2 regions of the Streptomyces longhuiensis genome follow, and region 2 is predicted to be linked to the other one. Evidence: riboswitches for the same ligand, from Rfam matches in the RefSeq annotation. Region 2 holds a riboswitch; the other holds the start of a gene.
What was found. A riboswitch is a leader RNA that binds a small molecule or an ion and turns the genes downstream of it on or off. The one in region 2 is predicted to bind thiamine pyrophosphate.

Region 1: linked by a shared signal. The riboswitch ahead of LGI35_RS39700 (purine-cytosine permease family protein) and the one ahead of thiO (glycine oxidase ThiO) in region 2 are both predicted to bind thiamine pyrophosphate.

The regions. Positions count from the first base shown of each region.
Region 1 is NZ_CP085173.1:8,722,784-8,726,986, reverse strand. Features, by position in the region: gene LGI35_RS39715 (MFS transporter) at 1-381, opposite strand, end outside; gene LGI35_RS39710 (TetR/AcrR family transcriptional regulator) at 602-1,792, shown strand; partial or broken gene LGI35_RS39705 (nucleotidyltransferase domain-containing protein) at 2,049-2,544, shown strand; TPP riboswitch at 2,646-2,740, shown strand; gene LGI35_RS39700 (purine-cytosine permease family protein) at 2,733-4,172, shown strand; gene thiD (bifunctional hydroxymethylpyrimidine kinase/phosphomethylpyrimidine kinase) at 4,169-4,203, shown strand, end outside.
Region 2 is NZ_CP085173.1:3,091,029-3,095,231, reverse strand. Features, by position in the region: gene LGI35_RS14470 (thiazole synthase) at 8-802, opposite strand; gene thiS (sulfur carrier protein ThiS) at 806-1,021, opposite strand; gene thiO (glycine oxidase ThiO) at 1,018-2,202, opposite strand; TPP riboswitch at 2,200-2,313, opposite strand; gene LGI35_RS14455 (avidin-fold protein) at 2,374-2,718, shown strand; gene LGI35_RS14450 (NAD(P)/FAD-dependent oxidoreductase) at 2,834-4,069, shown strand; gene LGI35_RS14445 (Rv2175c family DNA-binding protein) at 4,144-4,203, shown strand, end outside.

The sequences.
Region 1 (4,203 bases), 5.6 Mb from region 2:
CAGCACCCGGCAGGCGATGATGGTGGTGAAGCCGACCTGGGCGGCCATGGGCGCGAGGCTGAGCGCCCATACCGCGGCGATCCCGGCCAGCAGCCAGCGCGCCCGCACCTTGCCCCCGAGCCAGCCACCGAGCACGGAACCGACGGCGAAGAGCCAGAAGAAACTGCTCTGGATGACACCGAACTGGGAGCCGTCCAGACCGAGTTCCTTCTTCATCCCCACGCCGGACAGGGCCACGACGACCTTGTCCGCGAAGTTGACGAGCATCAGACAGACGAGCAGGGCGAGGACGTACCACGCCCTGCGCTTCACGGCGGGCGCGGGGAACCCGGCGGCGGTCACCGACGGCGGGCCGGGCACTTCTTGTCGATCGACGGCCATGACGGCCCTCCCTGATCCACGGGGCTGATGTGACCAGGAAGTGAAGCATCCCTAACCATCCCACACAACACGTTGGACGCTGATTCTTCAGAGTGACGAGGGTGTGGAGCAGCTGAGTGATTTACCTCTAACGACATGCCGTCCAGCCCGCTTGTTGATCACCGGGTCGCCCGGATGTTGTACCTTTGCCGAAGTGGACGACGGCGAGGGGCGAACTGGGATGCAGACGGAAGCGTCGGGGCGGACGACCGCGCGCAGACCCCCGGACCGTAAAGCCCGGATCGTCGCCGCCGCGTCCGGCCTCTTCCGCGAGCGCGGCTATCACAACGTCTCGGTGGCCGATGTCGCGGCCGAGGTGGGCATCACCGCCCCTGCTCTCTACCGGCACTTCCGCGGCAAGCCCGACCTGCTGCTCCACGTCGTGGACGCCACGGTCAGCGCGATCTCGGTGTCCCTCGACGCGGCCCCCGACCTGGACACCTATCTCCGTGCGACGGCCAACGAGACCATGGACCGGCGCGGCTCGGCCGTCCTGTGGCAGCGCGAGGCCAGGCACCTGCCGGAGGACCGACGCAAGGAACAGCGGCGCGCCCTCAACGACGTCGCCGACCGGATCGCCGCACTGATCGGGGACGAGCGCCCGGGCCTCGACGAGTCCGACCGGCAACTCCTCGCGTGGTCCGTCCTGTCGGTGTTCGGCTCCATCTCCTGGCACCGCACGTCGCTGCCGCGCCGCCGCTTCGAGGAGCTCCTGTACCGGCTCGCGTACGCCGCCGCGCACTGCCCCCTCGGGGCTCGTCCCGCCGCCGAGGCGGGAACCGCGACGGGCGGATACGCGGACCTCGCGGTCTCCCGCCGAGAGGAGATCCTCGTCGAGGCGATCCGTCTCTTCGACGAGCGGGGCTTCCAGTCCGTGAGCACCGACGACATCGGCGAGGCCGCCGGAGCGACGGGCCCCAGCATCTACAAGCACTTCCCGACCAAGACCGATCTGCTCGTGGCCGCCGTGATGCGCGGCGGCGAGCAGCGACGCGCGGGCACGGCACAGGCACTCGCCACGTCCGGCACGCCGCGCCAGACCCTCGACCGGCTGCTGCGCTCGTACATCGACTTCGCCCTGAGCCAGAGCCACTTGATCGGCCTGCTGATCGGCGAACTGGACCAGCTCCCCGAGAAGGAGCGCAAGGCGGCCCGGCAGAATCAGCGGGAGTACCTGGCACTGTGGGTGCGGCTGCTCGACGAGGTGCGCCCAGGGCTCGACGCCGCCGAGGCCAGGATCGTCGTCACCGCGGTGCTGACGGTCATCGACAACGCGGCCCGTACAGGGTCCACAGGCGACCGCCCGGACCTCGCCGACCGCCTCGCCGAACTCGGCACGGCACTGCTCCTGAGCGAGAACCCGGCCGCGTAGCTCCGCGGCCGGCCTGCCGCCGCCCCGGACAACGGCCGATACGGGCTTGCCGTCCGGCCCGCCGATCGCGAGACTCCCGCCCATGTCCTCTGCCGCGCGCGATCTGACGCTCGAGCACTTCCGGTGGATCGACGGCCACGCGGAGGCGTGGGCCGTCGTCCGGGACGCGAAGGCACCGACCTCCATGATCGCCGGGCCGCCGGAAGCCCTTCGCGCGCTGCCGGCCGCCGGGTCGCCTTCCCCCTGCGGACGCCACATGATCGGCTGCGAGGGCGTGTTGGGCATTCTGGCGGCGCTACGACGGGCGGACGTCGACGTGTGGATCGGCGGGGGCTGGGGCATCGACGCGCTCGTCGGCGAGCAGACCCGTGCACACGGCGACCTGGATCTGACGTACCGACAGGAGCAGGAGCCCCGCGTCGTCGCCTCCCTGGCCCTCGAGGGTTTCACCGAGACCCTCGACGCGCGACCGGAACCCTTCGTGCTCTCGACTCCCGACGGCCGCGACATCGATCTGCACACCCACTGGCCTTCGCCCCGGACGGAACCGCCGTCCAGTTCTCCCCCGATCCGCGAAGTCCGTTCGTGTACCGGCCGCGTGCTTCGTGACCGGCACCATCGGCGGGGTCACCGTGCCGTGTCTGTCGGCCCAACGGCAGGTCGACTTCCATCAAGGGTATGAACCTCGTGAACGGGACGTTCACGACATGGCACTTCAGCGCGGCGCCTTCGGCATCACCACGCACTTCTGAGCCTCGTTTCTGAGCCCCCGCTCCCGCTGGGACACGTCTCCGACGCGTGGGTCACCGCCCCCTGCTGTGCCTCCCGGGACGGGGAAGCTACCCTTGCCGACGTACCGGACACGGGGTGCCCCGCACGAGGGCTGAGATCACACCCGTCGAACCTGAACCAGTTAGCACTGGCGGAGGGATGTCAGCCAATGTCGTTGCCCCATGCCCCGAGCAGCACCGGGACCACCGGACCGCGCTCCGTCTTCGACGGGCGGATGCCCGCCGCGCCCGGTGACCTGCGGGTCGAGGCCCGCGGGATCGCGCCGGTCCCCGAGAGCCACCGCTACGGCGGCGCCGGGCGCCTGTTCACCGTGTGGTTCGCCCCGAACCTGACCATGACCGGCGTCTTCACCGGCACCGTCGGCATCGCGCTCGGCCTGGACTTCGCCACCGCGCTGGCCGCCGTCGTCATCGGCACTCTGATCGGCGCCGTGCCCACCGCGTATCTCGGTACGTGGGGCAGCGCGACCGGCGCGGGACAGCTCCCGCTGGCGCGGCTCGCGTTCGGCCGGGCCGTCGCGGTGCCCGGCGCCCTGCAGTGGCTGTCGTCGGTCGCCTGGGACGCGCTGATCGGTCTGTTCGGCGGTGACGCGCTCGCCCGGCTGTGCGGCTGGCCCTTCTGGGTCGGCGTGCTCGTGATGATGCTGGCGCAGGGCGCGCTCGGCGTGCTCGGCTACGAGGCCGTCCACCGGCTCCAGAAGCTGATGACCTTCGTACTGGCCGCCGCGTTCGTGGTTCTGGCCGTCAAGCTCCTCGACGGTGTCCATCCGGTCACCACCGGGACCGCGCACGGGGCCGACCAGGCCGGCGCGTTCGTCCTCACCAGCACGATCGCGCTCAGCCTGTCCGTGTCCTGGGCCCCCTACGCCAGCGACTTCAGCCGCTATCTCCCGGCCGCCACATCCCGTAAGCGCATGTTCTGGTTCACGCTCCTCGGCGTCACCGTCTCCTTCGTCGCCGTCCAGGCGCTCGGGCTGTGGGGCGCCTCCGTGTTCACCGACCAGACCGCGCGCGGGGTCGACGAGCTGCTCGGCGGGGGCGTCCTCGGCTCCTTCGGGCTGCTCGCCGTGGCGCTCGCGGCCCTGTGCAGCAACGCCATGAACGACTACAGCGGTTCGCTGGCCCTGCAGACGATCGGCGTCCGGGTCCCGCGGCCGCTCGCGGCGGCGCTCGCCGCGGTGCTCGGCTTCCCGCTGGTGCTGTGGATGCACGCCGCCGACACCGCGGCCCGCTTCCAGAACGTGCTGCTGTTCGTCGGCTACTGGATCCCCGGGTTCGTCGCGGTCGTGGCCGTCGACTGGTTCGCGCGCGCCAGGGCCCGGGGCGGCGCGCCGGTCGACCTGGCCGCCGAGAGCGCCCGGCCGCAGCCCTGGTGGCCCGGACTCCTCGCTTTCGTCGCCGCCTTCGCCGCCGCGGTCCCGTTCATGGACAGCGGCCTGTACGTGGGCCCGGTCGCCAAGGCCCTGCACGGCGCCGACCTCGCGTACTACGTGGCCTTCGTCGCCGCACTCGTCGTGTACGCGCCCCTCAGGCTGCGCCGCCCGACCGCCCGCACCCGGACCGCACCGCAGCAGGAGGCCCGCGCATGACCGCCCCCGCGAGCACCGGACGCGTCGCGCC
Region 2 (4,203 bases):
ACGGCCCTCAGAAAGCGGGCCGCTCCGGGTCCAGCCTGGCCATCCCGGACACGGGCGACGAGGCCTCGGCGAAGTGCCTGCGGGGGATCCGGCCCGCCCGGAACGCCAGCCGCCCCGCCTCGACCGCGTGCCGCATGCCCTCCGCCATCAGGGTCGGCTCCTGCGCGCGGGTGACCGCCGAGGCGAGCATCACACCGGCGCATCCCAGCTCCATCGCGAGCGCCGCGTCGGACGCCGTCCCGGCGCCCGCGTCCAGGATCACCGGCACGCGCGCGTGCTCGGTGATCAGCTGGAAGTTGTGCGGGTTGCGGATGCCGAGCCCGGAGCCGATGGGGGAGCCGAGCGGCATGACCGCGGCGCAGCCCACGTCCTCCAGCTTCCGCGCGAGCACCGGGTCGTCGTTCGTGTACGGCAGCACGGTGAAGCCGTCGTCGACGAGGATCTCCGCCGCGTCCAGGAGCTCGATCGGGTCGGGCAGCAGGGTGCGCTCGTCCGCGATGACCTCCAGCTTGACCAGGTCGGTGCCGAGCGCCTCGCGTGCGAGGCGGGCGGTCAGGACGGCCTCACCGGCGGTGAAACAGCCCGCCGTGTTCGGCAGCACCTGGATCCCCAGCTTCTGGAGGACGGAGAGCACGGAGCCCTGCACGCTCGCGTCCACGCGCCGCATCGCGACGGTCGTCAGCTCCGTGCCGGACGCGACGAGGGAGCGTTCCAGGACGTCGAGGCTGGGCGCCCCGCCCGTGCCCATGATCAGCCGGGACGAGAAGGACGTACCGCCGATGACCAAGGAGTCGTCAGCCATGGGTCAGCCTCCCTGGACCGCGGTGAGGACCTCGACGCGGTCCCCGTCCGTGAGTGCGGTGACGGCCCACTGGGTGCGCGGGACGACGGTTTCGTTGAGTGCGGCGGCGACGCCGGACGGTGCGCTGGTCAGCGCGGAGACGAGGGCGTCGAGCGTGGTGCCCGGGGCGACCTGGCGGCCCTCGCCGTTCACGGACACGTGGGTGACGGACACGGTCATACGGACTGCTCCACAGAGACGGGTGCGGGGACGGCGTCGAAGCGCCGCGGGGTGAAGGGGCGGGCCACTTCGGGGAGTTCGCCGGTGGCGAGCACGTGGGCCATGGAGTCGCCGGTGACCGGCGTGAGCAGCACGCCGTTGCGGTAGTGGCCGGTGGCGAGCAGCAGGCCCGGCAGTGCGGTCGGGCCGAGGATCGGGGCGTTGTCGGGGGAGCAGGGGCGCAGGCCCGCGCGGGTCTCCGTCAGCGGCAGTTCCGTGATGCCGGGCATCAGCTCGTGGGCGTCGCGCAGCAGCTCGTAGACGCCGCCCGCGGTGACCGTCGTGTCCCAGCCGAGCTCCTCGCTGGTGGCCCCGACGACGAGCTCGCCGTTGACCCGGGGCACCAGGTAGAGGTTGCCGCCGCGCACGACGGCGCGCACGGTGCGGCTCAGGAACGGCGCGTACACCTTCGGCACGGCCAGGCGCAGCACCTGCCCCTTCACCGGGCGCACCGGCGGCAGCACGTCGTCCGGGACCCCGGCGAGCCTGCCGCTGAGGCTGCCGCCGGCGAGGACGACCTGGTCCGCGTCGAGCCCGGTGCCGTCGGCGAGGACCACGCCGCGCGCGGCCTCACGGACGACTGCCAGTCGCTCGGCCCATTGCCGGTGGAACCGCACCCCGGCCAGCTCGCAGGCCGCTACAAGGGCCTTCGCGAGGCGTCTCGGGTCGATCTGGTGGTCGCCGTCGACGCGCAGGCCGCCCCGCACGGACGGGGCCAGCATCGGTTCGAGGCGCCGGCACTCACGGCCCGACAGCCACTCCGAGTCCAGGCCCGACTTGTGCTGGAGGGCGTGCAGTTCCCGAAGGTGCGCGCGGTCGTCCGAGTCGAGCGCGACGGCGAGGGTGCCGCACGCGCGGTAGCCGAGGTCGAGCCCGGTGGCCTCGGAGAGCTCGGCCGCGAACGCCGGATAGCGGCGCGCGGACTCCACGTTGAGGCCGAGGAGGGTCTGTTCGGCCTCGCCGTAGTGCAGTTCGGTGACGGCGGCGAGCATCCCGGCCGCCACCTGAGCGGCCCCGCCGCCCGGTTCGGGGTCCACGACCGCGGTGCGCAGCCCGCGCTGCGCGGCCCGCCACGCGGTGACGAGACCGATGATCCCGCCGCCCACGACCAGGACGTCGAAGCCTTCTGAAGTACGCGACATGGGCGTCCAGCCCCTCCCTTCGCCGGCATGACCCGGATCAGGTTCGTACGGTCGGAGGCCGTCCCAGCCTCCCTCTCAGCCCGGTACGTCCGGACTCCCGCGAGTGCTTTACGGTGGCCACCCTAACCCCCTCGATCGCTTTCCCGACGCCCAGTAAGGGAGCCCGCCCGCATGGCCCGTTCGCTCGACGGACTCGTCCTCGCCCCGGTCGCCGACCAGGCTCCAGGTCAGGTGGGTACGCGGACGCGGTTCGCGTACCACGAGGAGGACGGCCGGGTCTGGGCCGAGTACGCGGGCGGGGACGTGGTGCGCGGCCACCTCGTGGGCACCCGTGAGGGCGACCGGATCGACTTCAGGTACGTACAGCTGAAGACGGACGCGACGACCTCCTCCGGGCACTGTGTCTCGCTCGTCGTGGATCTTCCCGACGGGCGGGTGCGGCTGGACGAGACGTGGGAGTGGGAGTCGCAGGCGGGCAGCGGGACGAGCGTCGTCGAAGAGGTCCCCGGCGCCTGACGGGGCGGGCGCGGGGGCCGCAGCCGTCAAACCGGCGGCCGGTGTGGAAGACGTCACGGGACCGGAGTGACGCGGCCCGCTGACTGACTGAATGTCAGGTGCATATGGTGATCCGGTGAGCGAGCAGACCCAGAACCAGGCACCGGTGCCCCAGGCCGGACGGCACGTCGTCATCGTCGGCGCCGGGATGGCGGGGGTCCAGACCGCCGTGGCCCTGCGCGAACAGGGCTTCACCGGCGCCGTCACGCTGATCGGCGCCGAACCCCACCAGCCGTACGACCGGCCCCCGCTGTCCAAGGCCGTCCTGCTCGGCAAGGCCGAGGGGTCCGCCTTCGACGTCGACTTCGAAGCACTCGACATCACGCTCGAACTGGGCCGCGAGGTCACCGGCGTACGCCCCGCCGAGCACACCCTCGACACCGCCACCGGACCCGCCCCCTACGACGTCCTCGTCCTCGCGACCGGCGCCGAACCCATCAGGCTGCCCGGCACGGAGGACATCCCGGGCGTCCACCTGCTGCGCACGCTCGACGATGCCGAACGTCTGCGCCCCGTCCTCGCCGCGCAGCGCGACATCGTCGTCGTGGGCGCGGGCTGGATCGGTGCCGAGTTCGCCACCGCGGCCCGCGAGGCCGGATGCGCGGTCACCGTCGTCGAGGCGGCCGAGCGGCCGCTGGCCGGGGCGCTGCCCGAGGACGTCGCCGCTCCCATGGCCGCCTGGTACGCGGACGCGGGGGCGGAGCTGCGCACCCACGCGCGCGTGGAGCACGTCGAACCGGGTGCCGTCCTCCTCGACGACGGCACCCGGGTGCCCGCGGGAGCCGTCGTCGTCGGCATCGGGGCCCGCCCCGCCACCGGCTGGCTCACCGGCTCCGGCATCACCCTCGGCGCCCACCGCGAGGTCGTGGCGGACAACCGCCTGCGCACCTCCGAGCCCGATGTGTACGCGGTCGGTGACTGCTCGTCCTTCCCATCGGGCCGGTACGGCGAGCGCCTGATGGTCCACCACTGGGACAACGCGCTCCAGGGGCCCCGCACCGTCGCCGCCAACATCATCGGCGAGACCCCGGCGACGTACGACCCGGTGCCGTACTTCTGGTCGGAGCAGTTCGGCCGCTTCGTGCAGTACGCCGGGCATCACGCGGCCGCGGACACGACCGTGTGGCGCGGCGACCCGCAGGGCGCGTCCTGGAGCGTGTGCTGGCTGCGCGAGAGCCGTCTCGTCGGCGTCCTCGCCGTGGGCCGCCCGCGTGACCTGGCGCAGGGGCGCAAGCTCATCGAGTCCGGCGCCGCGCTGGACCCGCAGGTCATCGGCGACCCGGCCCGTCCCCTGAAGGCCGCCGTCGTATAACCGCCCGGCGCGGACGGGGGCCCTTTTGCGCGGCCGCGTTTCCCACTGTCAGTCCGGGATGGCACGCTTGTCCTGTGACCGAGATTGACGCAAAGATCGATGCTCTCGTCCCCGAGTGGCTCACCCTCCCCGAC